One region of the Salmonella sp. HY31 genome, then DNA from elsewhere that is predicted to be linked to it. Evidence: predicted binding sites of a transcription regulator. Region 1 holds the regulator's gene; each other region holds the start of a gene.
The links. Region 1 encodes CRP, which controls carbon source genes, mostly activating them, when cyclic AMP is high. Its sites were predicted from a motif close to ATGTGANNNNNNTCACAT; they were not measured.
Positions count from the first base shown of each region.

Region 2: garD (galactarate dehydratase) is a predicted target of CRP. The motif match lies at 5,180-5,197, and genes of this name have one in related genera.
Region 3: cdd (cytidine deaminase) is a predicted target of CRP. The motif match lies at 4,529-4,546, and genes of this name have one in related genera.
Region 4: ACE15A_RS06410 (YfcZ/YiiS family protein) is a predicted target of CRP. The motif match lies at 6,405-6,422, and genes of this name have one in related genera.

Region 1 is NZ_CP170479.1:378,260-386,061, reverse strand. It holds gene mdcA (malonate decarboxylase subunit alpha) at 1-1,222, opposite strand, end outside; gene ACE15A_RS01720 (monooxygenase) at 1,487-1,798, opposite strand; gene ACE15A_RS01715 (hydrolase) at 2,000-3,067, shown strand; gene ACE15A_RS01710 (YheU family protein) at 3,064-3,282, shown strand; gene ACE15A_RS01705 (phosphoribulokinase) at 3,334-4,203, shown strand; gene ACE15A_RS01700 (OsmC family protein) at 4,299-4,703, opposite strand; gene crp (cAMP-activated global transcriptional regulator CRP) at 5,011-5,643, shown strand; gene ACE15A_RS01690 (YccS/YhfK family putative transporter) at 5,692-7,779, shown strand.
Region 2 is NZ_CP170479.1:4,380,569-4,388,370, forward strand. It holds gene tdcB (bifunctional threonine ammonia-lyase/L-serine ammonia-lyase TdcB) at 1-490, opposite strand, end outside; gene tdcA (transcriptional regulator TdcA) at 588-1,526, opposite strand; RNA gene rnpB (RNase P RNA component class A) at 2,571-2,945, opposite strand; partial or broken gene ACE15A_RS20975 (glycerate 2-kinase) at 2,978-3,110, opposite strand; gene garR (2-hydroxy-3-oxopropionate reductase) at 3,112-4,002, opposite strand; gene garL (2-dehydro-3-deoxyglucarate aldolase) at 4,028-4,798, opposite strand; gene garD (galactarate dehydratase) at 5,331-6,902, shown strand; gene ACE15A_RS20995 (DeoR family transcriptional regulator) at 7,013-7,802, opposite strand, start outside.
Region 3 is NZ_CP170479.1:1,606,789-1,614,590, forward strand. It holds gene preA (NAD-dependent dihydropyrimidine dehydrogenase subunit PreA) at 1-1,005, opposite strand, end outside; gene ACE15A_RS07420 (NAD(P)-dependent oxidoreductase) at 999-2,240, opposite strand; gene ACE15A_RS07425 (DUF2542 family protein) at 2,445-2,690, opposite strand; gene sanA (outer membrane permeability protein SanA) at 2,687-3,406, opposite strand; gene cdd (cytidine deaminase) at 3,586-4,470, opposite strand; gene ACE15A_RS07440 (CidB/LrgB family autolysis modulator) at 4,624-5,319, opposite strand; gene ACE15A_RS07445 (CidA/LrgA family protein) at 5,316-5,714, opposite strand; partial or broken gene ACE15A_RS07450 (LysR substrate-binding domain-containing protein) at 5,846-6,393, opposite strand; partial or broken gene ACE15A_RS07455 (gentisate 1,2-dioxygenase) at 6,396-7,031, shown strand; gene ACE15A_RS07460 (fumarylacetoacetate hydrolase family protein) at 7,047-7,748, shown strand; gene maiA (maleylacetoacetate isomerase) at 7,757-7,802, shown strand, end outside.
Region 4 is NZ_CP170479.1:1,377,373-1,385,174, reverse strand. It holds gene prmB (50S ribosomal protein L3 N(5)-glutamine methyltransferase) at 1-870, opposite strand, end outside; gene smrB (endonuclease SmrB) at 1,036-1,587, shown strand; gene sixA (phosphohistidine phosphatase SixA) at 1,687-2,172, opposite strand; gene fadJ (fatty acid oxidation complex subunit alpha FadJ) at 2,381-4,528, opposite strand; gene fadI (acetyl-CoA C-acyltransferase FadI) at 4,528-5,838, opposite strand; gene ACE15A_RS06410 (YfcZ/YiiS family protein) at 6,016-6,300, opposite strand; gene fadL (long-chain fatty acid transporter FadL) at 6,671-7,802, shown strand, end outside.

The sequences.
Region 1 (7,802 bases):
GCATCGGGTCCGGTTCGGTAATCATGTTCAGCCAGGCCGGGGTCGCGTGACGGCGACCGTGCGGGTCGTGCCCCATGTTCGGCGCGCCGCCGAAACCGGAGAGACGACCACGGGTGACCGTTGAGGAGTTAGCATAGCCGTCAACCTGCAAGGTCGAACCGATAAACATATCCACCGCATACTGCCCCGCCAGTTGGCAGAAGGCGCGGTTAGAACGCATGGAGCCATCAGCCCCGGTAAAAAATACGTCAGGGCGGGCGCGGATGTACTCTTCCATCCCCAGTTCGCCGCCGAAGCAGTGCACGCTCTCCACCCAGCCGCTTTCAATTGCCGGGATCAGCGTCGGATGCGGGTTCAGAGTCCAGTGTTTACAGATTTTGCCTTTCAGACCGAGCTGTTCGCCGTAAGTCGGCAGCAGCAGCTCGATAGCGGCAGTGTTGAAGCCGATACCGTGGTTCAGCGACTGCACCTGATGCTCGGCGTAGATGCCTTTGATGGCCATCATCGCCATCAGGATGTGTTCCTGTTTGATCAGGCGCGGGTCGCGGGTAAACAGTGGTTCGATGAAGAACGGCTTGTCAGCGACCACTACGTAGTCAATCCAGGAGCCCGGTATATCCACGCGCGGCAGGTCGCATTCGTCATCTACCAGTTCGTTCACCTGAGCGATAACAATACCGTCGTGGAAGGCCGCGGCTTCCACCAGCGCCGGAGTATCTTCGGTACTCGGCCCGGTGTAGAGGTTTCCTTTGCGGTCAGCTTTGTAACCAGCAATCAGCGCCACATTCGGGGCCAGGTCGACGTACAGACGGGAGTACAGTTCGATGTAAGTGTGGATGGCGCCGATTTCCAACTGGCCATCTTCCAGTAGCTGCGAGATGCGCAGGCTTTGGGTGCCGGAGAAGGAGAAATCCAGCTTGCGGGCGATGCCTTTTTCAAAGATATCCAGATGCTCGCTACGCCCGACGCTTGGCATAATCATGTGCAGGTCGTGTACTTTCTGCGGATTGACTTCCGCCAGCATACGGGACAGGAAATCCGCCTGCTTTTGGTTATTCCCTTCTAATACCACGCGGTCACCCGGCGCGATCAGTTTTTCCAGCATCGCGGTCAGGTCTGCGGTAGGCAGTACCTTACCCTGCACCGGAACGGAAGCCAGACGGCGCTGTTTTTCGTTGCGGCGCGTGTTCCAGACGCGTGCTGGCGTTTGTCCAGATAACATTATTAACCTCCTGATTCAGCAATCAGTTTGATTGGCTTAACACTGAAAAGAGTCTGAGCTTTGGTGAGAAAATCATCAATTAAGCGCAGGTAAAAATCATTAGCCTGAGAGTAATAATTGAAGTAACAATTTGTGATGACGATCACGCCAGACAGCAGCATGCCGAACGACGCGGTGTTATTGGTATAGGTTTGAAGGGGGCCAATGGCTGGGAACGGACGTAGTTCGCAGGCTGGCCGGGATGGGAAGCCTGCGTTATATGATTTATCGGCAGAGGTTGCCGTGATTTATTTTCGTCAGCGCGTCGTTCACGCCAAATAATTTAAACGTCACCTCATCAACACCAAGATTTTTCAGACGTGCAGTGTGTTTTTTAATATAAGCCTGCGCCGTTTCTTCGGATTCAAACAGATAAATGCCGCCAGCTTGCTGGTTTTTCTCGCTTTCTGTCCAGATTTTCCAGATAAAGCCCGGCTCCTCATTGATGGACTCCGCCAGTCCGTTCAGTTGCTGAGTCATCTCCTCGCCAAAAGGGCCGCTAAAGTTAAAGTGGATCTGTAAAAGTGTCTTCGACATGCCTTCTCCTTGAGTCACATAACCATCGTACTGCCACACTACCACGATTAATTCGGCTGATGCAGGGGTTCACACTATTTCTGCAGGGTATTGCGCGCGCAGTGAATACCGCCCCCCCCCCTGGCGAAATGAGGCGCAATTCTTATTTCGCCGGGTGATTTATTGAACGTAAAATCACATATTGATTAATCTGTGAACCTTATGCGCGGTATAGTATTGTTTCCAATTATCAATTGTTCTGGTGCTATGGTTGAGATCACGTCTACAGAAATGACCCCGCCTGTCAATGACTCGCATGAATTTATTCCCATGCGCGGCATTCGTAATCGCCATTTACAGACTATGCTGCCGCGTTTAATCCGCCGCAAAGTGAAGTTCAACGCCTACTGGCAGCGGCTGGAATTACCGGACGGCGATTTTGTCGATCTGGCATGGAGCGAAAAGCCGCAACAGGCAAAGCATAAACCGCGGCTGGTGGTCTTTCACGGCCTGGAAGGCAGCCTGAACAGCCCCTATGCCCACGGACTGATTGAGGCGGCGCAAAAGCGCGGATGGCTGGGCGTAGTGATGCACTTTCGCGGCTGTAGCGGTGAGCCAAACCGTCTGAATCGAATTTACCACTCCGGCGAAACGGAGGATGGCGCCTGGTTTTTACGCTGGCTACAGCGGGAGTTCGGCACCGTTCCGACAGCCGCCGTGGGCTATTCGCTCGGCGGTAATATGCTGGCGTGCCTGCTGGCGAAAGAAGGCCGCAATATCCCCATCGAGGCGGCGGTGATTGTTTCTGCGCCCTTTGTTCTCGAAGCCTGTAGCTACCACATGGATAAAGGGTTTTCCCGCGTCTATCAGCGTTATTTGCTCAATCTGTTAAAAGCGAATGCGTCACGCAAGCTGGCGGCGTATCCCGGGTCGCTGCCGGTGAATCTGGGGCAACTCAAATCAATGCGCCGTATCCGCGAGTTTGACGACCTGATCACCGCGAAAATTCATGGCTTTGCCGACGCCATCGACTACTATCGTCAGTGTAGCGCCATGCCGTTGCTTAACCAGATTGCTAAACCGACGCTGATTATTCATGCCAAAGACGATCCGTTTATGGATCATCATGTGATCCCTAAAGCGGAAGATCTGCCCCCACACGTGGAGTATCAGTTAACTGAGCATGGCGGACACGTAGGATTTATCGGCGGTACGCCGCTGCGCCCTGAAATGTGGCTGGAACGCCGAATTCCTGACTGGCTGACAACGTATCTGGAGGCGTCATCATGATCATTCCCTGGCAGGGGCTCTCCCCCGACACGCTGGACAACCTGCTCGAAAGCTTTGTGTTGCGCGAAGGCACCGATTATGGTGAACATGAACGTTCGCTTGAACAAAAAGTCGCGGACGTAAAACGTCAACTGCAATCCGGCGAGGCCGTTCTGGTATGGTCTGAATTACATGAAACGGTCAATATTATGCCGAAAAAACAGTTTCGCGAATAAAACGCCTTTGACGGCAATACATTATTATTAAAGCTTAATCATGGAGTTGCCATGTCAGCCAAACATCCGGTGATAGCAGTAACAGGGTCAAGTGGCGCGGGGACCACCACCACCAGCCTCGCGTTTCGTAAAATTTTCGCGCAGTTAAATCTGCACGCCGCCGAGGTGGAAGGCGACAGTTTTCATCGTTATACCCGCCCGGAAATGGACATGGCGATCCGCAAAGCGCGCGACGCCGGGCGGCATATCAGCTATTTCGGGCCTGAAGCCAATGACTTCAGCCTGCTGGAACACACTTTCATTGAGTACGGGCAGACGGGTAAAGGCCAGTCACGTAAATATCTGCATACCTATGATGAAGCCGTACCGTGGAATCAGGTTCCCGGCACGTTTACACCCTGGCAGCCGCTTCCCGAGCCGACCGATGTGCTGTTTTATGAAGGACTGCACGGCGGCGTCGTCACGCCGCAACATGATGTCGCGCGTCATGTTGATCTGTTGGTTGGCGTGGTGCCTATCGTCAACCTCGAATGGATTCAGAAACTGATTCGTGACACCGGCGAACGTGGACACTCCCGTGAAGCAGTGATGGATTCCGTGGTGCGCTCCATGGACGACTACATCAATTACATTACGCCGCAGTTCTCCCGTACCCATATTAACTTCCAGCGCGTGCCGACCGTCGACACCTCCAATCCGTTCGCCGCAAAGGGCATTCCGTCGCTGGATGAGAGTTTTGTGGTGATCCATTTCCGCAACCTGGAAGGGATCGATTTTCCCTGGCTACTGGCGATGCTCCAGGGCTCGTTCATTTCTCACATTAATACATTAGTGGTGCCGGGCGGCAAAATGGGACTGGCGATGGAGCTGATTATGTTGCCGTTGGTACAGCGATTAATGGAAGGCAAAAAAATCGAATAACCGCGTTGAAACGCCCGATGGCGCTACGCTTATCGGGCCTACGGGATAAAAACTGGTAGGTCCGATAAGGCGAAGCCGCCATCAGATAATGATAATCACGCCGCAATCACTTCATACGAATGGGTAATATGGACCGCTTTTTCCAGCATTAGCGCCACCGAGCAATATTTTTCCGCAGAGAGATCAACAGCGCGCGCGACGGCAGCCTCTTTCAGATCGCTGCCGGTAACCATAAAATGCAAATTAATGTGCGTAAACAGGCGCGGCGCGTCTTCCCGGCGCTCGGATGTCAGCTTCACTTCGCAGTTGGTGACATTCTGACGCCCCTTTTGTAGGATCGATACCACATCAATAGCGCTACATCCGCCAGCCGCCATTAATACCATCTCCATCGGACTCGGCGCTTTGTCACCGGAGTTGCCATCCATTAAAATCTGGTGGCCGGAGGAAGACTCTCCGAGGAACGTGAGTCCTTCAACCCACTTTACACGCGCTTGCATATTTCGTAACTCCAATGTTTCAATTTTCCTGAAAGATTACGCGCATACAACAAAACTCGCAATGGAAGGCGACTTGGGTCATGCTGAAGCGAGACACCAGGAGACACACGGCGAAAGCTATGCTAAAACAGACAAGATGCTACAGTAATACATTGACGTACTGCATGTATGCAGAGGACATCACATTACAGGCTACAGTCTATTTTCGTAGCCCTCTTCCCAGGTAGCGGGAAGCATATTTTTGCAACCCCAGAGACAGTGCCGTTTTCTGGCTCTGGAGACAGCTTATAACAGAGGATAACCGCGCATGGTGCTTGGCAAACCGCAAACAGACCCGACTCTTGAATGGTTCTTGTCTCATTGCCACATTCATAAGTACCCGTCAAAGAGCACGCTGATTCACCAGGGTGAAAAAGCAGAAACGCTGTACTACATCGTTAAAGGCTCCGTGGCAGTGCTGATCAAAGATGAGGAAGGGAAAGAAATGATTCTTTCTTATCTGAATCAGGGTGATTTTATTGGTGAATTGGGCCTGTTTGAAGAAGGCCAGGAACGCAGCGCCTGGGTACGTGCGAAAACCGCATGTGAGGTCGCTGAAATTTCCTACAAAAAATTTCGCCAATTAATCCAGGTAAACCCGGATATTCTGATGCGCCTCTCTTCCCAGATGGCTCGTCGCTTACAAGTCACGTCTGAAAAAGTAGGTAACCTCGCCTTCCTCGACGTCACCGGGCGTATCGCTCAGACGCTGCTGAATCTGGCGAAACAGCCCGATGCCATGACGCACCCGGATGGGATGCAGATCAAAATCACCCGTCAGGAAATTGGCCAGATCGTCGGCTGCTCCCGCGAAACCGTTGGTCGTATTTTGAAGATGCTGGAAGATCAAAACCTGATCTCCGCGCATGGCAAGACCATCGTCGTCTACGGCACCCGTTAATCCCGTCAGAATGGCGCGTTTTATCATGCGCCATTTTTGTTTGCATCGATGTGGCGAAGACTGATTTATCACCCAGAGATTAATTACGCACTACGGCAAACGCTGGTGCTGTGCCTGCCTGTGGCTGTCGGTTTATTGATAGGCCAGCTACACCTGGGATTACTTTTCTCTCTCGTTCCCGCCTGCTGCAACATTGCAGGTCTGGATACACCGCACAAACGCTTTTTTAAACGCCTGATCATCGGCGCGTCGCTGTTCGCCGGATGCAGTCTGGCAACGCAACTCCTGCTGGCGGAATCCGTCCCCCTGCCGTTGATCCTGACCGGGCTCACGCTGGTGCTTGGCGTGACGGCGGAAATTAGCCCACTTCATGCGCGGCTACTGCCAGCGTCGCTGATTGCCGCCATATTTACCCTGAGCCTTGCGGGATACATGCCCGTCTGGGAGCCGCTGCTTATTTATGCGCTGGGCACCCTATGGTACGGCGTGTTTAACTGGTTTTGGTTCTGGCTATGGCGCGAACAGCCGCTGCGCGAGTCATTGAGTTTGTTATATCGTGAACTGGCCGATTACTGCGAAGCGAAATACAGCCTGCTCACCCAACATATCGATCCGGAAAAAGCGCTGCCTCCCCTGCTGATACGCCAGCAAAAAGCGGTCGATCTCATTACCCAGTGTTACCAACAGATGCATATGCTTTCGGCGCACAACAATAATGATTACAAGCGCCTACTGCGGGCTTTTCAGGAAGCGATGGATTTGCAGGAACACATCTCCGTCAGCCTGCATCAGCCGGAAGAGGTACAGAAACTGGTAGAACGCAGCCATGCGGAAGAGGTAATTCGCTGGAATGCGCAAACGGTCGCCGCTCGCCTGCGCGTGCTGGCGGATGACATCCTTTATCATCGTCTGCCGACGCGCTTCTCTATGGAAAAACAGATTGGCGCGCTGGAGAAGATTGCCAATCAACATCCTGAAAACCCGGTAGGCCAGTTCTGCTATTGGCACTTCAGCCGAATCGCCCGCGTGCTGCGTACTCAGCGACCGCTTTACGCCCGCGACCTGATGGCCGATAAACAGCGTCGCCTGCCACTACTCCCGGCGCTGAAAAATTATGTGTCGCTTAAATCGCCGGCGCTACGCAACGCCGGACGCATTAGCGTAATGATGAGTATCGCCAGTCTGATGGGCAGCGCGTTGCACCTGCCCAAACCGTACTGGATCCTCATGACGGTGCTGTTTGTCACCCAAAACGGCTATGGCGCGACGCGCGTACGTATTCTGCACCGTTCGGTCGGAACGCTGGTCGGCCTGGTGATTGCCGGCGTCACGCTGCACTTACATATTCCCGAAAGCATTACGCTGGCGGTCATGCTGGTACTAACGCTGGCAAGTTATCTGATTATTCGTAAAAACTACGGCTGGGCGACGGTCGGCTTTACGGTGACGGCGGTATACACCATCCAGTTACTGACGTTAAACGGAGAGCAGTTTATTGTGCCGAGGCTGATCGATACGCTTATTGGCTGTTTAATTGCCTTTGGCGGCATGGTTTGGCTGTGGCCGCAATGGCAAAGCGGGCTATTACGTAAAAACGCCCATGATGCGCTGGAAGCCGATCAAGAAGCTATCCGACTGATCCTCAGTAACGATCCGCAGGCCACCCCGCTCGCTTATCAAAGAATGCGGGTCAACCAGGCGCATAACACGCTATTCAACTCGTTAAATCAGGCAATGCAGGAACCCGGATTCAATACCCACTATCTGTCGGATATGAAACTGTGGGTCACGCACAGCCAGTTTATTGTCGAGCATATCAACGCCATGACGACGCTGGCGCGGGAACACACCATGCTGACGCCGGATCTGGCGCAGCGCTATCTGGAATCTTGCGAGATTGCGATTCAGCGCTGCCAGCAGCGCCTGGAGTACGACAGGCCAGGCGGTTCCGGCGACGTCAACATTCTGGAGTCGCCGGACATGCCGTCACATGGCTTATTGAGCACTCTGGAACAACATTTACAGCGCATCATCGGCCATCTGAACACCATGCACACCATTTCGTCGATGGCCTGGCGTCAGCGTCCGCATCACGGTATCTGGCTGAGTAAGCGGCTACGGGATACAAAAGGTTAGATCGACTGCCGGATGCGCTACGC
Region 2 (7,802 bases), 830 kb from region 1:
TGCCCTGTCCGGCAATGACTTTTGGATCGTCGTAAGGCGGAATAAAAATGCGGCCTTCGGTTTCGACAATTTCACTCACCTTAGCAATGGTGTCATTGAAGTTGTCGCCGTGGAGCACCACTTCCGCCGAATAATCACAGGTGGCCGCCACTTTAGACTTTGGCGCGCCCTTCGGCATCACGACTTTGCCGTCAATACCAAGCATTGCACAAGAAAGAGAAACGCCCTGTGCATGATTACCTGCGGAACAGGCCACGACGCCTTTACGTTTTTCAGCCTCCGTTAACGAGCTAAGTTTGTTAAAAGCGCCACGAATTTTAAATGAACCCGTACGCTGCATATTTTCAAACTTGAGAAATATTTCGCCTTTGCAGTGTTCACTAAAATAGTTAGAGCGAGGCATTCCCGTTTTATATATCTTCCCCGCTAGTCTTTTTTTCGCTTCGAGGATATCTTCAATTGCAACCGGGAGATCGTATGTAATGTGCATTATAACCTCTTAACCTGGGTATTAAAAATAAGTTACTGTTGCCCACTGTTCAAAAAAGACAGATGGCGTCAATTTCGCTAAATATGTTTATTCCATATCATTCAATTTCTATTAACTGCCTGCGTCTGTATCCATTATATGATGAATATTGCTTAGCCAATTCCACTAATACTGAAGCGGCTTTTTTTATACGATAATTTTTAGACCATACTGCCGCATAACGTGCGACGGGTAACGTGTCTTTTATTGGTATGGTGATAAATTGATTAGAGCCAAAAGGCGTGGTCATATCGCAGGGAATAACAGTTAAGAAATCAGCATTGAGAACAAGATTATATATCGTGACGACGGAATCTGTTTTAACAATGTTTTCGATGCTGATGCCATTTCGTTGTAGAGTGGTGAGTAATTCGCTGTAGTAGCCCATATTCGTTTGCGGCAACACCCACTGTTCGTCTTTTAACGATTCCAGTGTGATGGTGCCGATGCATGTTCGGGACTTGCTGGCTACCAGGACAAACTCTGACTCAAACAGCGGCTCGACATGCAGATCCTGTAGCTGCATTTCATTACTGAGCGTACCGATAGCAAAGTCCAGCCGCCCGTCGCGCAGGGCCGGCAGGAATGAAGAGAGTTGGGCTTCGTACATGGATACCTGCGCTTTTGGAAATACCTCTTTGAACTTATGAATCATATCGGACATGAAGGTAAAGCCAATCAGCGAAGGAAAGCCAAACGAGACGTCAACGACGGTATTGCACGTCATACTGTTCATCTCGTTGATCATGTTTTTCATTTCGCGGGTGATAGATTCAGACCAGGAAAGCAGCACCTGTCCCGCTTCGGTCAACGTAACGCCGGTATTTTTACGTACAATTAACTCAACGCCAAAATAGGCCTCAACGTCGCTAATGATTTTACTGACGGCGGGCTGGGTTAACCCTAACGATTTTGCGGCAGACCCGATAGAACCACTTCTAATGACTTCCTGAAAGACCACCAAATGCTGTGTTTTAGGGAGAACAAGAGTATTCATATCTACCGCTCTGAAATAACATTGTGAACGGCAGGAAGTGTAGCAAATTAAATCTTAAAGGTTATGTGCGACTACTCACAAATTAACTTACCACAATCTTTATAAGGTCTTCATAAAATAAATAAAACTTCTTATTTCAATAAGTTACAAAAATAAACCAGTAGTTTAGTCTGATTTCAATCAAAAAATATGGCCGGGATAACAATATATTATGGCGATAACCAACCAATTCCCCCTCCCTATTTTCAGCATCCCATGAAGACGATATTTCAATCAATTACGGGACATTTTATAGGCAATTTCAGCGTTAAATTTAAAGCACAATTTATCAAATTTAAGTATAAATCAGGAGTAAATGCGCTTAAAAAGCGTTACGTATCACATTTTTTTACCTTAGTTGTTTTCAAATAAACATTTAATAAAAATTTAACCAAAATATTTCATACATTTAATTTTCATTTACAACAAATCATTTACACTGATTTTCTACTGTTTTTCAGGATGTAATTTTGTTAAAGAAATCGATTGCTTTTCACTTCAACTAAAAAGATCGAAATCCATAGCGTTTTGTGTTTCTCATCACAAAAACGAATAATATTATGTCACCACGGCTGTCAATTAATTGCCGGATGGTGACACTGGCGTCTTCTGCAACCTCTATACCCTTCACCGGCCTGATAAGCAAAAACCCGCCGAAGCGGATTTTATGAAGAGGTGAAACTGACCGATAAGCCGCTTTCTTTCGGGTATAGCGTCGTGGACAGTCATTCATCCTGCCGCCCTGTAAAAGCAAAAACCCGCCAGCTTACACTGACGGGGTTTATGAAGAGGTGAAACTGACCGATAAGCCGCTTTCTTTTGGGTATAGTGTCGTGGACAGTCATTCATCCTGTCGCCCTGTAAAAGCAAAAACCCGCCGAAGCGGGTTTTATGAAGAAGTGAAACTGACCGATAAGCCGCTTTCTTTTGGGTATAGCGTCGTGGACAGTCATTCATCCTGCCGCCCTGTAAAAGCAAAAACCCGCCGAAGCGGGTTTTATGAAGAAGTGAAACTGACCGATAAGCCGGGTTCTGTCGTGGACAGTCATTCATCTAGGCCAGCAATCGCTCACTGGCTCAAGCAGCCTACCCGGGTTCAGTACGGGCCGTACCTTATGAACCCCTATTTGGCCTTGCTCCGGGTGGAGTTTACCGTGCCACGGACTGTTACCAGCCGCGCGGTGCGCTCTTACCGCACCCTTTCACCCTTACCTGATCCCACTTGCGTGGGCCATCGGCGGTTTGCTCTCTGTTGCACTGGTCGTGGGTTTCCCCCCCAGGCGTTACCTGGCACCCTGCCCTATGGAGCCCGGACTTTCCTCCCCTCCGCCCGTCTCCCCGAAAGGACGACGACGAAGCGGCGACTGTCTGGTCAGCTTCGGCGCGAAGTATAGAGGGTTCGCGCAACTTTGTCACCCTGCGCTGCGCATTCCTATCGCCAGAGCAGCAGCAACATTTCTGGAGACCCGATAAATATTGTTAAAATCCCCCCCGAAAAACCACCTCCAGCATCACAATGCGCGTGAGTATGCTAAAGACCGCATCGTTAGCGAGTGACTTCCACTTTTGCCAGTTTTTCGTAGTAGCACACCAAAGCGCTATGGTCGTCATTACCGTGTCCATCCGCGCGTAACGCCTGCATCATCTCCATAACGGCGGCGGTCAGCGGTAGCTGCGCGCCAACGCCGTGGGAGGTATCCAGCGCATTCGCCAGATCTTTAATGTGCAGATCGATACGGAAACCCGGTGTAAAGTTTCTGTCCATGACCATCGGCGTTTTCGCATCCAGTACCGTACTGCCAGCCAAACCGCCACGAATCGCCTGATAGACCAGATCCGGATTGACACCAGCTTTAGTCGCCAGCGTCAGCGCTTCAGACATGGCGGCGATATTCAGCGCCACAATCACCTGGTTAGCCAGTTTCGTGACGTTGCCTGCGCCGATATCGCCGGTATGCACCACGGAACCGGCCATCGCTTTCATCAGGTCGTAGTATTTGTCGAAAATCGCTTTGTCGCCGCCGACCATGACGGACAGCGTGCCGTCGATGGCTTTGGGTTCCCCGCCGCTGACCGGCGCATCCAGCATTGCAATGCCTTTTGCTTTCAGGGCTTCGCTGATCTCACGGCTTGCCAGCGGCGCGATAGAACTCATATCAATCAATACGGCTCCCGGCTTCGCGCCTTCGATGATACCGTTCTCGCCCAGCGCAACCTCTTTCACATGCGGAGAGTTAGGCAGCATCGTGATGATGACGTCGCACTGTTCAGCGGTCGCCTTCGCCGTAGAAGCCGTTTCCGCGCCTGCGGCGATTACGTCGGCAATCGCTTCAGGATTACGATCGGACACCACCAGCGAGTACCCTGCTTTCAACAAGTTTTTGCTCATGGGCTTACCCATGATGCCTAAGCCAATAAAGCCAACTTTCATCGTCATAACGTTCTCTCTTTCCATACCGGGATTATTTTTTAAAGGTGTCGGCAAGCTTCTGCGTGCCGGCGCGGAATACGCCTAAGTCGCTGCCAACAGCGACAAAGGTCGCGCCCCATTCCAGATAACGGCGGGCATCCGCCTCTACCGGCGCCAGAATGCCGCACGGTTTACCGTGCGCTTTGGCGCGGGCAAAAATATGCTGAATCGTCTGTTGCACGTCAGGGTGAGAGGCATTGCCGAGATGACCCAGCGCGGCGGCCAGATCGCTGGGGCCGACAAAAATGCCATCAACGCCTTCCGTTGCGGCGATGGCATCAACGTTGTCGACACCCAACTGGCTTTCGATTTGAACAATAATGGTGATGTTTTTGTTCGACTGCGCAAAGTAATCAGGCACCGTGCCGAACATGTTGGCGCGGTGAGAAACAGAGACGCCGCGAATACCTTCCGGCGGGTAGCGCGTCGAGGCGACGGCGCGAGCCGCTTCCTCTTGCGTTTCAACAAAGGGGAGCAGGAAGTTATAAAACCCGATATCCAGCATCCGTTTGATAATGACCGGTTCATTGGTCGGCACACGTACCACAGGCGCGCTGGCGCTGCCTTTCAATGCCATTAACTGCGGAATTAAGGTGGTCACATCGTTCGGCGCATGTTCGCCATCCAGCACCAGCCAGTCAAATCCCGCCAGACCGAGAACTTCGGTGGTGATTGGGTTTGCCAGTGCAGACCAGCAGCCAATCTGCACCTGTTGCGACGCCAGCGCCGCTTTAAACTTATTCGGGAAAATAGCGTTATTCATCGCTTATACCTTCGCTTATTTCTTTAATTCTCTACCTATGATGTCGCCCCCATGACTTATAGCAGCGACACTAAAAATGCTTATCTGAAAATAAGAATGAGTCTCCAGATTCTATTTCTAGTGTGGTAACACATCCTGTAGCACAATATACCGCCCCAATATCTTTATCGTTTTTTATTATTATCATGGCATTTTCAAATAACTCGTCAGATACACTGAATTCGCTATTCAGTATAAACAGCATATGGCGGATAATCATTGTGCAAATGCTCATTAAGAAGGGGGCGCTTAACGCTTATTTTTGAGCATACGCCCATGATACTGGGCGCTAATGCACACATTTACGCTTTCCCTGGCCTACATAAAAAATTTCATAATTTGCGGTGACCTGGATCACATTCTTATATTTATACTCCTGTCATTCTTATTTCATTAGGCATGAACTTTATTTCTTATATTGAGATTTAACGATTAAACCATAACCAAAATAGATAATCCTTTTTCTATCATCCAGGCTGGAGAATGCTGAACAATGGCCAATATCGAAATTCGCCAGGAATCGTCATCGGCGTTTTATATAAAAGTACACGAAACCGATAATGTCGCAATTATTGTTAATCACCACGGTCTTAAAGCCGGAACACGTTTTCCGGATGGACTGGAACTGACTGAACATATTCCGCAAGGCCATAAAGTCGCTCTGACGGATATCCTCGCTCACGACGAAATCGTCCGTTACGGCGAAGTCATCGGGTATGCGGTACGTGACATCCCACGCGGAAGCTGGATCGACGAGTCGCTGGTTGAACTGCCAAAAGCGCCGTCGCTGAATACGCTGCCGCTGGCGACCAAAGTGCCAGAACCACTGCCGCTGCTGGAAGGCTACACGTTTGAGGGCTATCGTAACGCCGATGGCAGCGTCGGCACCAAAAATCTGCTTGGCATTACCACCAGCGTGCACTGTGTGGCGGGCGTGGTCGAGTATGTGGTGAAAATGATTGAGCGCGATCTCCTGCCCAAATACCCGAATGTCGATGGCGTTGTAGGGCTAAACCATCTGTACGGCTGCGGCGTGGCAATCAACGCGCCGGCGGCGGTCGTGCCGATTCGCACGATTCATAATATCGCGCTCAACCCCAATTTTGGCGGCGAAGTGATGCTGATTGGCCTCGGTTGCGAAAAACTGCAACCGGAACGACTGCTGGAAGGCACCGAGGATGTCCCCGCCATCGCCGTCGAAAGCGCCAGTATTGTGCGTTTACAGGACGAACAGCATGTCGGCTTTAAAGCAATGGTCGATGATATTTTGCAGGTCGCCGAACGCCATCTGACGAGACTGAACCAACGCCAGCGCGAAACCTGCCCGGCTTCCGAGCTGGTCGTCGGAATGCAGTGCGGCGGCAGCGATGCGTTTTCCGGCGTCACGGCAAACCCGGCGGTGGGTTACGCTTCCGATCTGCTGGTACGCTGCGGCGCGACCGTCATGTTCTCAGAGGTTACCGAAGTGCGCGATGCCATTCATCTTCTGACGCCGCGCGTCATCAACGAAGCCGTGGGTAAACGTCTGCTGGATGAGATGGTCTGGTACGATAATTACCTTGATATGGGGAAAACCGATCGCAGCGCTAACCCGTCCCCTGGCAACAAAAAAGGTGGCCTGGCGAATGTGGTGGAAAAAGCGCTGGGCTCTATCGCTAAATCCGGTCAGAGCGCCATTGTGGAGGTATTGTCGCCAGGCCAGCGCCCCACCAAACGCGGCCTGATTTACGCCGCGACGCCCGCCAGCGATTTCGTCTGCGGCACGCAGCAGGTCGCTTCCGGCATTACCGTACAGGTCTTTACCACCGGACGCGGCACGCCGTACGGGCTGATGGCAGTGCCGGTGATTAAAATGGCGACGCGTACCGAGCTGGCGAACCGCTGGTATGACTTAATGGATATCAATGCAGGCACCATCGCCACGGGTGAAGAGACAATCGAAGATGTGGGCTGGAAGCTGTTTCACTTTATTCTCGATGTCGCCAGTGGTCGGAAAAAGACTTTTTCGGATCAATGGGGCTTACATAACCAACTGGCGGTATTTAACCCGGCGCCAGTGACCTGATCCAGACGATGCCGGATAAAAAAGTAGCCGTTATCCAGCCTGGGTATAACCGTATAATCTGTAAACCGGGTAAGCGCCAGCGCCGCCCGGTATTTTTACGTATCATGCAATTATATTTTCACCAGTATCACATCAATTCCGCTCTTACGTAGCCCTTCCAGACTTTCCACGGGAATGCCCTCATCAACAATAATCATATCGATCCGTTGCGTATCAATGATCTTATGCAGGCTGGAACGATCGAATTTGCTGGAGTCAGTAACAACAATAATCCTCTCCGCCACCTCACACATCCGACGGTTAAGCCTGGCTTCATCTTCATTATGAGTACTAATACCACGCTCTAAATCAATAGCATCAACGCCAAGGAACAACATATCGAAATGGTAATTCTGTAAGGAGTGCTCCGCCTGATCGCCATAAAAAGACAGAGACTGGCGGCGGAGATGTCCACCAGTCATTAGTAATTCGACGCCCTCGGCTTCCAGTAAGGCATTAGCAACGTTCATACCATTGGTCATAGCAATCACATCAGTGTGCTTGCGCATCAGACGAGCAATTTCATAAGTCGTCGTACCCGAGTCAAGAATCACACGATGACCCGGTTTAATCAGCTCGACCGCAGCTCTGGCAATACTGCGTTTCAATGCCGTATTAAGAGAACTTTTATCTTCCACAGAAGGCTCAATACCTGAGGTATTACTGTCACAGATTAGCGCGCCGCCGTAGGCTCTTACTGCAATACCCTGCTTTTCAAGGAAAGCCAGGTCGTTACGAATTGTCACCGTAGATACGCCAAACAGTACGGAAAGATCGCTCACTTGTACGCTTCCCTGCTGTCGCAGCCGCTGAATAATCAGCTCACGTCTTTCACTGGTACCCGTTACGCGTTTATCTGCG
Region 3 (7,802 bases), 1.2 Mb from region 1:
GACGATATAGCTGCGATCCAGGTCTTCCGCCGGGATAATATTGCTATTCGCCAGCCCGATCATCTCCTGTAATGAGGCAAACCCCTGATCGGCCAGATAATGGCTGAGGCCGCTCGCCATATCTTCTACAATGCGGTAACCGTATTGCATAATGCCTGTCGTTACCTGTAGGGTCGCCGCGCCCAGCAGCAGAAATTCGGCAGCGTCCTCCCAGGTCTCAATGCCGCCGATACCGCTAATCGGGAAATCGCGCAGTTCAGGGTGCATCCGCAACTGCTGGATAAAACGCAGCGCAATGGGTTTCACCGCTTTCCCTGAATAACCGGAGATGCTGGATTTACCGTTAACCACCGGCATCCCGATTTTGCGGTTCAGGTCAATGTTAGTAATGGATTTCACGGTGTTGATGGTGGCGATACCGTCGGCTCCGCCGCGTTTGGCGGCCAGCGCGACTTCGCACATATCGCCAATATTCGGCGTCATTTTCGCCAGCATTGGCAAAGATGAACCGCGTTTTACGGCGCGGCAGTATTTTTCAACCAGTTCGGGACTTTGTCCTACATCGCTTCCCATGGCGTGCGAGGTCATCTGCGGACAAGAGAAGTTACACTCAATCATATCCGCGCCGGCTTCTTCAACCAGACGCGCCAGTTCCTGCCACTGCTGCTCATTTTCCCCCATGATGGAAGCAATCAGCACCTTATCCGGGTAATCCTGTTTTAGCCGTCGAATGGCGGCCAGATTCTCTTCCAGCGGATGCTCAGCGATTTGTTCCATGTTTTTGAAACCAATAAAACCGGTATCTTCTTTGGTCAGGTGATCAAAACGTGGAGAGACTTCGTTAGCAATAAAAAAACCAATGGTTTTAAAAACGATCCCGCCCCAGCCGGTATCATAGGCTTTGGCGCACATCTCATAACAGTTGCCTACCGGAGAAGAAGAGAGACAAAACGGATTGGGAAACTTAACGCCGCAAAAGGTAACAGACAAATCTTTTGTTAACATGAGCAGGCCTCCTCTAAATAATGATGAATAGCCTGAGCGGCTTCTTTTCCGGTTTTTACCGCATAAACGACGGTCTTATCGCCCTTAATAATATCGCCAGCGGCAAAGAGCGCCGGGGCGGCGGTTTGATAATCGTGAGTGTCGATAATATTATGCTGCGCTTTTATCTCCGCAAAGGTATCCAGTCGCGCGTGCTGCCCCACGGCCAGAATAATACGTTCCGCTTCCAGCGTCAGTTCTCCTGAATGGCGTACATGGTGGAAGGTCACTTTATTTCCGCTGACGGCGACAGGCGTAAAACCATCAATAATCGATACGCCTAATGCCTGCGTGCTGGTAAATTCTTTTTCGCTGGCGGGAAATTGGGCTAATTCTTCCCGCGCCACGCAGGTGACGGAAGGACAGCCGAGAATTTTTAACGTACTGGCGACATCCATCGCTACGTCGCCGCCGCCAATAATTAATGCGCTACGCGGAACGCTAATATCGCCGTCGGCCTGACGGGCGCGCTGTAAAAAATCAACGGCAATCTCTACGTGATTGGCTTGCTCAAATAACGGTAAATCAGAACCACAGGACATCCCGACGGTCATCAGCACGGCGCGATATTCGGCTTTGAGTTGCGCAAGCGATAGCGACTCGCCCACCTCACAATTACATTTAATATTGACGCCCATTTCTACAATGCGGGCAATTTCCTGATCGAGAACGCTTTGCGGCAGACGAAATGCCGGGATGCCGTGACGCAGCCATCCGCCGGGCTGCGGCTGTTTTTCGTAAATGGTGACGTCATAGCCTAAATGCGTGAGCGTCACGCTTGCCTGCAAACCTGCCGGACCCGCGCCAATAATCGCGACTTTCCCGCGTGTTTTACTCCCGGGCTGATAAATCTGCATGGCAGTCTGCTGTTCAAAATCGGTAATAAAACGTTGCAGGCGTGCAATATCAATAGGTTTATCTATTCCGGAACGTGTACATCCGCGCTGGCATAATTTTTCCGTCGGACAGACTCTGGCGCAGACAGCGCCAAGCGCGTTATTTTCCCGGATAGTTTCCGCTGCGCCTTTAAAATTGCGAAAGTAAATAGAACGAATAAATTTCCCTGGATCGGTTTGCGCCGGGCAAGCCTGACTACAGGGCGCATCGTGACATAATAAACAACGTGAAGCCTCTTTTATTGCCAGTAATGGCGTAAAACCAGGCGTGAGTTCATCCAGATAATTTTGTTGCGGCATATAATCTTCCTTAATGCTTGAATAAATTAAGGCGAAACGCAAATAACGCGTTTTAATGATCTAAAATCTACCGCCAGCCTAAGCATTGAAAGAAGGGTATTCTGTGAAAGAATTCACAAAAAAATGAAACCAGAATGCAAAACAGCATTTGTTCCTTATATCATAATAATAACCATTCTCAATTTTAAAGGGATAATAAATAGATTAACGATAAAAAAGAAGATAAATAATCATTCCAGTAAATAAAAAACCGCATCCGGTATAAAGAAAAAGATAAGACCAATATTGTACGGGATCGGCATGGCGATAGACATAAACCGGTTCTCGCGTATTTTTGACAATTTTATCTACCGCGCCGGTTCGCCAGCCTTTCCAGGCCTCACGGAAGCAAAAAAGCGGGAGTAGCAGAAAGGCTAATGCGACAAATATCGTCTGTACATCCATGATCATTTCCCTTTTTTCTTTTCCAGTTCAAGCAATTGTTCCGGTGTAACTGCCGGATACCCCTGGGCGTCGTCCGGCACCTGATGCTGCGTGGGGATAGGAACCAGCGGGCCTAAAAAACGTGGTTCGCGTTTAAAAATATAGAGATCCGCCAGCGCACTAAAGCGGGCGCCAAATTCGCGCAGGCGTACTGTCAGCATATTTTTGGGTGAAGGTACCGCGTAACACTGCGCCTGAATGCCCATATGCAGCGCAATAAACAAAGCACGTTCGCAGTGGAAGCGCTGAGTGATGATAATAAAGTCGTTAGTATCAAAAACCTTGCGGGTACGCACAATGGAATCAAGCGTACGGAAGCCAGCGTAATCAAGCACGATGTCCGCAGGATCGACGCCCGCCGCGATAAGGTCTTTACGCATGGTCATCGGTTCGTTGTAGCTTTGCAGGGCGTTGTCGCCGCTGAGCAGCAGATAATTGACTTTGCCGCTGTTGTAAGCGTTTAACGCGCCCTGAATACGGTAACGATAGTACTGATTAATCACACCCTTACGATAGTATTTGGCCGTCCCCAGCACCACGCCAACCTGGCGGTAGGGGAGATCCTGCAATTCGTCGTAGATATAGGGCGCGGTTTTCCAGCTCATCCACCGATCGAGGCCAAGCACCGTCAACAGCAGCAAGCCTACCAGGACCAACAGGCTGTAAAACACGCGCTTTAACATGCAGGAAACTCGATACCAGGATGAAAGTGCAATCAGGCTACTGTACCCGAAGACGTAGCGCAAGAAACCGCCGTCTGATTGCGGAGATTTTCAGCATGATTTTCCCTGGGTCTGGTGGTAGGAGGAGGGAAGAGTCAGGCCGGATAAGACGCCAGCGCGCCGCTATCCGGCACGTTAACTTAGCCGAGAAGCACGCGGTCAATTTTATGGCAACCTAATGCTTTCAGCGTTGCGGCGGTGGCATCCCATTGAATTAATGCCGCGTCGCCTTTTTCCGCCAGAATCGCACGCTGAATATCTGCATAGTCGTAGCCATTGAGACTCAGCAGGTTTAGCGCGCCTTGCAGCGGGGGAAGCGTAGGGTTAAAGGCAGCGTTTTCCGCATAGCTGCCGGTGAAAATACGGCCATCTTTACATTCCAGCGCCACGCCGCTCGGTGAGTGGCTATAAGGCATATGGCTCTTATTGGCTGCCGTAATCGCCGCTTGCGTTAGCGTATCGCCCGTTAACGCAAAGCCATGATCCTGCTCGTCCATCAGCAGCGTTTTGATCTCCAGATCTTTTGGCCCGAAAGCGTCAGGCAGATAATCGCGTAGCGTATGCGGCGCGCGGCCCGGCAGATGAATGCGCAGATCCAGACCGCTGTTTAGCTCGTTCATAAACTGGCGACAGTGGCCGCAAGGCGTGTAGTTAACGGTGACGGCGGCGAGCCCTTTTTCGCCGCGTAGCCAGGCGTGGCTAATCGCGCTTTGTTCAGCATGCACAGTTTGTTGCATGGTGGCACCCAGGAACTCCATATTCGCGCCGAAATACCAGTTGCCGCTGACGCCGCGCGCAATCGCGCCGACGTTAAAATGGGACAAATCGGTACGGGCGCAGGCCGCCGCCAAAGGTAACAGTGCGAAAGCCAGCGCGTCTTCGTCCAGCCCCGTCGCATTTTTAAGCGTCGAGACCTGCTCTGCGGTCAGCATGGCGGGAAAATGGTGGTCCGCCAGGATAGGGGCCAGCGCTGATTGCAAATTATCCGCAAGCTGGGCAAAAGCAGTTTGAAAACGTGGATGCATGGCGTTGCCTCATAACAATGTAATGGAACCGTAGTTTACGGGCCTGTTATGTCTGAATATGTGATCTAAATCTCATTGCTTATGCAACTTGTGAAACTTAAATGAAAAATGCGCGACGCATCGCAAATTTTAACCCAGTCTTTTGTCCCGTCGTTAGCGCATTACCGCCAGAATGAGCGGAAACAAAAACGGTGCTGCCAGCGAGGTAATAATGCCGCAGATTACCAGCGCCAGGGAGCTAAACGCGCCTTCCTGGTAATCCAGCTCGGCGCAGCGCGCGGTACCAAGCGCATGCGAGGCGGTACCCATCGCCAGCCCGCGCGCGGCTTTAGTACGGATGTGCATCGCGTTTAACAGCGTGTGACCAAATACCGCGCCCAGAATACCGACAAAAATCACGCATACCGCGCTGATCGCGGGGATGCCGCCGATGCTGCCACCCACCGCCATCGCGATAGGTGTAGTAACGGATTTAGGTAGCACCGATGCCGCGATTTCAGGCGTTGCACCCATCAGCAACGCGACGGATGTCCCGGTAATCATCGCTACCATGCTACCGAGAAAACAGATACTAATAATGGATTTCCAGCGCGCGCGAATCTGGTGCAACTGTTCATAAAGGGGATAGGCCAGCGCTACCACCGCCGGTTGCAGCAGATCATTAAGTACTTCGCTGCCTTTGAAGTAGTGATCGTAGGGAATACCGGTCAGCAACAGAAAAGGAATAATAACTACCATTGCCACCAGCAACGGGTTCAGCAACGGCATTTTAAAATGCGCCGCCAGTCTGCGAGCGGCGAAAAATACCGCCAGCGTCAGCGGTAACGACCACCAGATATATGCCATCATTTTTTCGATCCTTTCTGCCCAACCACTTTACGTTCACCGTGTATCAGGTGTGAGCTCCAGCTCACGACCACAAAAACGACCAGCGTACTGATAGCGCAAGAGACCACCACCGGGCCGAATTGCGCGCGCAGTAAATCAAAATATTGCATGACCCCGACGCCAATCGGCACAAACAGCAGCGCCATATAACGAATTAGCACATAACAGCCGGGGTTAACCCATTTTGCCGGCAGAATTTGCAGCGCCAGCAAAACAAACAGAATTAACATCCCGATAATGCTGCCGGGAATAGTGATAGGAAGCAGCGATGCAAGGAAAATGCCTGCGTACAGACAGGCATAAATCAATACAAAAGCGCGTATATATTGCCAGATAATATTCAGTGACTTACTCATGTTTAAAGCCCTTGATGAGATAGATTCATCATACAATTAAACGTTAAAACGTGCTACCGATCACATCATGAATTCTTAGCATAGTGGGTATAGACAGCAGGAACATTGGGCAATACTCCTGGTCGGCGGCGTTAAACCTGGGCTAAAAAATATAAAAAGCGACTCAGGGCCAAAGAGGGCGTCTCATTCTTACGCCAGAACATCCCTACGCTGCCTTTTTGCTCAATTTTTGGCAAGTTTAAAATCGCCAGTTGCCCCTGGCTGGCATAGCGTTGCGCCAGCCGTAAAGAAAGAATAGAGATCATATCGCTGCTTTGCAGCAAATTGGTGCTGACGTTCATTGACGCCGATTCAATGGTGTTTTCCGGGAGCATTACGCCGTTATCGACGAGGGCGTTATCAATACTGATGCGAATAGGGGTGCCGGTTGGCCAGACTATCCACCGCCAGTGCGCCAGTGCGCCAGTGCGCTCCAGGCGATCTGTGCTCGCGCGACCAGCGGATGGTGCGGACGCGCCACAAAGCAGACCGGCTCGGTATAAAGTACCTGATAATTAAGCGGCAGTTGCAGGGCGCGTCCGCCTACACGGCCTACCACCACATCCACCTGGCCGACAAGCAGATCGTGCAGCAGCGGCGTCATTACTTTCTCTTCAATATTCAGATGCAGGGTCGGCATCGCATAGCGGCGATTTTATCCTGACGCCGCAGTGGCGCTGGCACGATCATGGTAATCCGGGGTCAGATCCGGTGATATGGCTGGATGGTCTGGATCTGCCGTTAGTCAACCTTTTGGGCTGTGGTTTTGCGGAAGACTATCCCGAAGATCAGCAGCCGGTGACGCGAAAAGAGGGCGATTATCTGCCGTGCTATGCGGCGAATATGCTGCCGCTGCGCCACCAGCGCGGGAACTCGTCGCCGATTTTCAACTACCGCTACGACCGCAGTCGCGAGGCGCTGCACGATCTGATCCGTATGGGCGATCCTGATGAGTGGGAAGGTTACAAGCTACGTTACGTTAATCCCGTTACCGGCGGTTATCCGATGCCGTCGATGGGCGCGTTCTTGCAACTGTTGCCAAAAGGCTTTGCCTCGCATGTGGCGCGGAGCACCGACAGCACTATCTACCACGTCGTTGAAGGGGCAGGGCAAGTCACTATCGGCAACGAAACCTTTCATTTTTCCGCAAAAGACATTTTTGTGGCGCCAACCTGGCATGAGGTGTCGTTTCGCAGCAGCGAAGACACGGTGTTATTCAGCTTTTCGGACAAGCCGGCTCAGGAAGCCCTGGGGCTGTTCCGTGAAGCACGTTATTAATTAGGGAGAGAGAACATGACCAAATATGTATTCCAGCCGCAGGCGCCGGTGACTGTACCGGTAGCGGGCAGTGATGAGCAGTTTCCGGTACGTCGCGTTTACTGCGTGGGTCGCAACTATGCCGCCTATGCCCGCGAAATGGGCTTTGATCCCGATCGCGAACCGCCGTTCTTCTTTTGTAAACCGGCGGACGCTGTCGTCCCGGTAGCGGCGGGAAACACCCTGGAACTGCCGTATCCGGCGCAGACCGATAACTACCATTATGAAATTGAGCTGGTGGTGGCGATTGGTAAAAAGGGGAGCGATATTCCGCTGGAAAAAGCCCATGAATATGTCTGGGGATACGCCACCGGTCTGGACATGACGCGTCGCGATCGTCAGATGGAAATGCGCCAGATGGGACGCCCGTGGGAAATTGGTAAAGCGTTCGATCTCTCCGCGCCTGTTGCGCCATTACACAAAGCCGCTGAAACGCATAATGTGGATAATGCCCCTATTTGGCTACAGGTTAACGGCGAGGACCATCAGCGCAGCGATATTCGCCATCTGATTTGGTCGGTGAATGAAACCATCAGCTATTTATCCGGCTTCTTTGAATTGCAGCCAGGCGATTTGATTTTCACCGGTACGCCAGAGGGGGGGGGCGCGGTGGTGAAAGGGGATGTCATCACCGGGAACGTGAAAGGTCTGACGCCCATTGTTGTGAAAATTGTTTGAGGTGAACGATGAAGCTGTACAGTTTCTTTAATAGTTTGGCGTCTTATCGCGTAC
Region 4 (7,802 bases), 1.0 Mb from region 1:
GACGCCATCGCCGCCGTTGTCAAACTCCAGCCAGGTGAACGGCACATCCGGGTATTGCTCCATCAGATGTACCATGCTGTTTCCGACTTCACAAATCAGAACGCCGTCATCGGACAGATAATCCGGCGCGTTCCCCAGGATACGGCGGGTCAATTTGAGGCCGTCAGTGCCGGACGCCAGCCCCAACTCAGGTTCGTGGCGATATTCGTTCGGCAGATCGGACATATCTTCCGCATCGACATAGGGCGGGTTAGTGACAATCAGATCGTACTGAACTTTCGGCAGATCGCGGAACAGATCGGAACGGATTGGCGTCACGTGATGGATAAGACCGTGTTCTTCAATGTTATGCTCGGCGACAGCCAGCGCATCCGGCGAAATATCGACCGCATCAACCTCCGCTTCCGGGAAAGCGTAAGCACAGGCGATGGCGATACAGCCGCTACCGGTACACATATCCAGAATATATTTCGGCTGTTGGCTAATAAGGCCGGCAAAGTGGTTATTAATCAGCTCGCCAATGGGCGAACGCGGCACCAGCACGCGCTCATCGACATAAAATTCGTGGCCGCAGAACCAGGCTTTATTGGTCAGATAGGCTACCGGGATACGCTCGTTAACGCGACGAATCACCCGCTCGACAATGCGGTGTTTTTCGCTGGACGTCAGCCGCGCGGTCCGCATATCTTCCGGAATATCCAGCGGCAGATAAAGAGACGGCAACACCAGTTGCACCGCTTCATCCCACGGGTTATCGGTGCCGTGTCCATACCAGATATTCGCCGCGCTAAAACGGCTTACCGCCCAGCGCAACATGTCCTGAATAGTATGCAGTTCACTCACTGCTTCATCGACGAAAATTTTATCCACGTATTCCTCCAGGGCATGCTCGCATTAAATTCGGCGGCTAGTTTGCCACGAAGACAGGGATAAATCAGCATTGACGCGGCGGGAGAATACGAAAAATCCGTTTTGACCGTTCGGATATACTCCGGGTCGGGTAAACTAAGGCAAAAGATCAGACGAGGCCCACGAATGAAAAAGAAAGCATCGCTCAGCGAGGAGGACCAGGCGCTGTTCCGTCAGCTGATGGTCGGCACCCGACAGATTAAACAGGATACTATCGTCCATCGGCCACTACGCAAAAAAATCACGGAAGTCCCTACCCGAAGGTTAATTCAGGAACAGGCGGACGCCAGCCACTATTTTTCTGATGAGTTCCAGCCGCTGCTCAATACGGAAGGGCCGGTAAAGTATGTCCGTGAAGATGTCAGCCATTTCGAGCTAAAAAAAATGCGCCGCGGCGACTATTCGCCGGAACTGTTTCTGGATTTACACGGTTTAACGCAGCTTCAGGCCAAGCAGGAACTGGGGGCGCTGATTGCCGCCTGCCGCCGGGAACATATTTTTTGCGCCTGCGTCATGCATGGACACGGTAAACATATTCTGAAACAGCAAACGCCATTATGGCTGGCGCAGCATCCGCATGTAATGGCCTTTCATCAGGCGCCGAAAGAGTACGGCGGCGACGCCGCGGTGCTGGTGTTGATTGAAGTGGAAGAGTGGCAACCGCCCGAATTACCCTGATGCGAAATTGCTGGATGGCGGCGCAAGCGCCTTATCCAGCCTACGAACAGTCAGCGCTGTCGTAGGCCTGAGAAGCGAAGCGCCATCAGGCAGCAAAGATTAAATCGCTTTCGCCATTTTCAGATTGCAGGGACTCATTTGCCAGTTGAATGTCCCCTTGCCGCTTTCATCAAGCGTAACGTTGGCAATTGCGGACGTCGTGAACATCGGCGGCGTTTCGCCAGGACAAAGCTCAGATACCAGGTATCCGACCAGAGGTAAGTGAGAGATCACCAGCACCGATCCGATCTCTTCATTGGCCAGCGCCTGAAGGTAGGCGCTGACCAGACCGACATCGCCGCAGGGCGTTAGCTCCGGCAGGACATCCACCTGAGCCGGCAGATTCATACAATCGCCGACCACATCTAACGTTTGTTCGGCCCGAAGAAACGGACTCACCAGAACACGTTCGATATCCACTTTTTGACCTTTCAGCCAGTTCGCCATCAGGCGAGACTCGTCACACCCACAAGAGGTCAAGGGACGAACCGAATCACTGGCGGCATCGAGGGCTGCGTCGCCGTGACGCATGATAAAAACTTGCATATTGCACCGCTTTTGTTAACCAGTTTCACCAGCACGCTTACCACATGCCCCTATTGGCTGTGGCAAAAATGCGGTGGCCGGCATTGTGCCTTATCCATTCACCGAATGAAACGCTGTTTTTTACCTCAATGGCGTAAGTATAGTCAATCCTTGATTATTATTTCGCCAACAAGGAGGCATTCAGTGCGGATTCATATTCTCTTTGACCTCAATTTCCCTGGTCAGTTTCCCCATTCGTCCAGAAATACTCTCTGCGCTCCGCCATGCGCACTAATTGTTCACAAGGCGCGTAACGAGGACCGTAAAGTGCGGCCAGGCGCTGTAATGTCGCCACCATTTCACCCGGCCCGAGAGCATCCATATAGCGGAACGGGCCGCCGAGAAACGGCGGAAAACCGATACCAAACACGGCGCCAATATCGCCATCGCGCGCGCTGCGAATCACTTTTTCGTCGAAACAGCGCGCCGCTTCGTTAAGCATTAACATGACACAGCGCTCTGCCACCTGCTGCGCAGACAGTCGACTCTGCCCTTGCACGCCAATAAGCTTATAAATAGCAGGGTCAACCTGTTTTTTGCTTTTACGCCCTTTTTCGCCATAAAGATAGAAACCGCGACCATTTTTTCTACCTTTGCGATCGTCATTCAAAATTGAAGCAACAACATTTGCAGGCGCGCTAAAACGTTCTCCATACGCCGCCTCAAGCACAGGGATAATTTTAGTACCCGTGTCGATTCCTACCTCATCCAAAAGTTGGATTGGTCCCACCGGAAAACCAAATTTTACCAGGGCAGCATCAATATGTTCGACGCGTTCGCCTTCAGTCAGCATCCGAATCGCCTCATTAATATACGGCGCGAGAATTCGGTTAACATAAAACCCGGCTTTATCGCTGACGACTATCGGGGTTTTACCCTGTTTTTTCGCCAATTTAACGGTCGTAGCGATGGTCTGCGTGGAAGTAGACGCATGAGGAATAACCTCAACCAGCGGCATTTTTTCGACCGGGCTAAAAAAGTGCAATCCAATCACCTGTTCCGGTCTGGCCGCATTCGCCGCAATATCGCCAATCGGCAGGGAAGAAGTATTGGACGCGAAAATGGTGTGGGCGGCGCAATTTTGCTCCACTTCCGCCACCATCTGTTGTTTTAACGACAGATCTTCAAACACCGCTTCAATTACCAGATCACGATGACTGAAACCAAGGTAATCAGTCGAACCTGATATCAACGCCAACTGTTTATCGCGTTCGCTGGCTTTGATATGGCGGCGGCGTACTTTTGTTTCAAGCTGGTTCCAACTGTACTTCAGAGCATGATTGATTCCCTGAGTATTTATATCCTTAATTCGTACTGGCAAGCCGCCTTTACAGGCCGTAGCCCAGGCGATACCGCCGCCCATTAACCCGCCGCCTAAGATGCCCACGCTGTTCAGCGGGCCGGGCGGCGCATCGCTACCGGGATCTTTTTTCACCTCGGTACTGGCAAAGAAAATAGCACGCAGCGCCTGCGATTGAGGCGTCATCGCCAGCTCGCCGAAAGCGCGCGCTTCCGCGTCATAGCCGCTACTGCTGCCCTGCGCCAGTCCGGTTTCAATCACATCAATGATCCGCTCCGTCGCCGGATAATTACCCTGCGTTTTTTGCGCCGTCTTTTTACGCACCAGGCGAAATAACAGCGCGCGTCCCAGCGGCCCTGCCAGGATACGTTCACGGATCGGTAATGTCCGCTGCGCCAGGCGTTCTTTTTTAGCCAGCTCGACAGCCGCCTCCAGTAAAATAGTTTGCGGCACCACATCATCAACCAGCCCGGCTTTAAGCGCCTGTCTGGCGCGAAGCTGTTTACCTGTCAGGATCATATCCAGCGCGGTACTGATCCCCACCAGCCGCGGAAGACGCTGCGTTCCGCCCGATCCCGGTAAAAGCCCTAACTGTACCTCCGGCAGTCCGAGAACGGTTTTAACGTCATCGGTACAGATACGCCGATGGCAGGCCAGCGCCATTTCAAGACCGCCGCCCAGGCAGGCGCCATGAATGGCGGCGATGACCGGAACAGGCAGCGCCTGGATCTCCGCCATCAGTTGCTGCCCCTGACGCGCCAACGTTTCCGCTTCCTGCGCGTTTTGGCAGTGGCCTATCATGTTGATATCAGCGCCAGCAATAAAGTTATCTGCTTTGGCTGAGATAAAAACAACGCCCTGCAACGCTTTATTTTCCCGGATCTGCTTCAGGATGGCGCGTACCTGCGCGGCAAACTCCGCTTTCAGGGTGTTCACCTTTTCACCAGGGACATCAATAGCGACAACCGCGACATTATCCAGACGCACGTTAAGCATAAAAGCTGATGTGGTAGCCATTATTCCGCCTCCAGAACCATAGCCGCGCCAAGGCCGCCAGCCGCGCAGGCCGTGACCAGGCCAAAACCTCCGCCCCGACGCCGTAATTCATGCAACGTTTGGGTTATCATCCGCGCGCCCGTTGCGGCAAAAGGATGCCCGTAGGCGATTGAGCCGCCGAGCACGTTGAATTTATCGTCATCCACCTCCCCTGTCGCCTGCGCACGACCAAGCACCTCACGGGCAAATCGTTCGCTGCCCAGCAGTTGTAAATTCGCCAGAGTCTGAGCGGCAAACGCTTCATGCATGTCAAAAAGTGTCAGATCGGCCATCGTCAACCCGGCCCGCTCCAGCGCCAGCGGCGTTGACCAGGCCGGCCCCAATAGCATGTCCTGCCAGACATCAATGGCGGTAAACGCGTAGCTGCGCAGATAACCAAGCGGGTGCAGCCCCAGCTCTTTAGCGCGGGATTCGGTCATCAGGATAACGGCGGCAGCGCCGTCGGTCAGCGGCGTACTATTGGCGGCGGTCACGGAGCCATGTTTTCTGTCAAAAGCGGGACGCAGTCTGGCGTAGTCTGCCAGCGTGGAGGTGCCGCGAATGTTGTTGTCTTCTGCAAAGGGGTTTTTATACGGCGGCACATAGGTCGTCATCACTTCTTCCGCCAGTTTACCCTCAGCCCATGCCTGCGCGGCGCGCTGATGTGAACGATGCGCCAGCGCGTCCTGCTGTTCACGCGTAATACCATACGTTTTCGCCATCTGTTCGGCGGTATCGCCCATGCGCAGACCGGTGGAATACTCAGCAACAGCGGGAGGAACGGGCAGCAGGTCGCGTAAGCGCAGACGAGAAAAAAGCGTCAGCCGTTGGCGGGTCGTCCGGGCTTTATTGACATCAACCAGTACCCGCGCCAGGGCTTTACTCACGCCTATTGGCAGTACCGACGACGAATCTGCGCCGCCCGCAATACCCGCGCGTATCGTGCCGGCCATCAGGCTTTCCGCCACATTCGCTACCGCCTGAAAACTGGTGGCGCAGGCGCGGCTTACGCTATAGGCATCGGTATGAACATTCATCCCCGTACCCAGCACAATTTCGCGCGCAATGTTGGGCGCTTCCGGCATTTGTACTACCTGACCAAAAACCAGTTGCTCAATGGCATCGGCAGGGATTTCACTGCGGGCCAGCAGCTCGCCTACCACCATCTTGCCGAGATCAACAGCGGGAATACCATGAAATGCAGTGGCCTGACGAGCAAAGGGGGTTCGCAACCCACTGACAATAGCAATGCGATCGCCCTGACGGGTGACCAACGGTAAAGCCTGACGCATAATACTCCCCTGTAAAAAAATAAATTAGTGGTCTGACCTGATCACAGTCTTAACCAATTTTTTACATTTAGCCAAGCAGAGAGAAAAGAAAGTGGGAGCTATGGCACAGTGAAGGGAAGTGATAAAAAAAGAAAACGCCTCCGCCAGATGATGACGGAGGCGTCGTTAATGAACGGATTAACGCAGGCCGAGCTGGAAGATAAGCGTTTCTGCTTCACAAGCGAAAACAAAATCAATATCCAGCCGAACGCCGTCAGATTCCTCGGTAAAGGTTGGCGTAATTTGGCAAGGCTCAGACTCCACGCTACGCGCTTTTTCGGTTAACGCTGCCAGCGTCTCTTCAGCCTCTGCGCGGGTAGCGAATACGCGGCTGTATGACGCGGTGCAATCGGAGTTATCCATGATGGTTCCAACGTCCATACAGCAGCAAACCGGGGTTTCATCAGCACTGCATTTACTCATTGTAGATTTCCTCTGTATTTGCACCCAGGGTGCCAGATAAACGATGGGGATATTTTACGCTCCCGGCATTCGCCTCTCCAGTCGTTAATGGAGGGAAACGCGTTAAGTGACCGAAATCACACTTAAAAATGATCTAAAACAAAAATCGCGCGATCGGGTGACCGTTAAGCCCGCCGATTTTGCCAACCAGATCTCGTTTCTAAGATCACAATTGAAAAAACTTATAAACATACTTGCAACATTCTAGCTGGTCAGACCTATACTCTCGCCACTGGTCTGATTTCTAAGTCGTACCGCAGACCCTACACTTCGCGCTCCTGTTACAGCATGTAACATAGTTTGTATAAAAATAATCAATGAGGTTATGGTCATGAGCCAGAAAACCCTGTTTACAAAGTCTGCTATCGCAGTCGCAGTGGCAATCATCTCCACCCAGGCCTGGTCTGCAGGCTTTCAGTTAAACGAATTTTCTTCCTCTGGCCTTGGCCGGGCCTATTCGGGAGAAGGCGCAATCGCAGATGATGCGGGTAACGTTAGCCGCAATCCGGCGTTAATTACCATGTTTGACCGCCCAACATTTTCAGCGGGCGCGGTTTATATTGATCCCGATGTTAATATTAGCGGGACGTCACCATCTCGTCGGACGTTAGATGCAGATAACATCGCGCCGACGGCTTGGGTGCCAAATGTCCATTTTGTCGCCCCGATTAACGATCAGTTTGGCTGGGGGGCTTCTATTACCTCTAACTATGGTCTGGCGACAGAGTTTAACGATACATATGCCGGCGGCTCGGTTGGCGGTACGACAGATCTTCAAACCATGAACCTGAATTTAAGCGGCGCTTATCGCTTAAATGAGGCCTGGAGCTTCGGTCTCGGTTTTGATGCGGTATACGCGCGCGCGAAAATCGAACGTTATGCAGGCGATTTAGGCCAGTTGGTCGCGGCGCAGAATCCGGCGCTGGCGCCGGTCGCAAGTCAGATTACCAGCGACACCAAGATTGCCCACCTGAACGGTAATCAGTGGGGCTTTGGCTGGAATGCCGGTATCCTTTATGAACTGGATAAAAATAACCGCTACGCTCTGACCTACCGCTCGGAAGTCAAAATTGACTTTAAAGGCAACTACAGCAGAGATCTTCCCATTGGTATTAACCGATATAACCTGCCCATCCCAACGGCAACCGGCGGCGCGACGCAGTCAGGCTACCTGACGCTCAATCTACCGGAAATGTGGGAAGTCTCCGGTTATAACCGCGTGGCGCCGCAATGGGCGATTCACTACAGCCTCGCCTATACCAGCTGGAGTCAGTTCCAGGAACTGAAGGCCAAGTCAACCAGCGGCCAGACGTTATTCGAGAAGCATGAAGGCTTCAAGGATGCTTACCGTATCGCTTTGGGCACCACCTATTACTACGACGACAACTGGACGTTCCGTACCGGTATCGCCTTCGATGACAGCCCGGTACCAGCGCAAAACCGTTCTATCTCTATTCCGGACC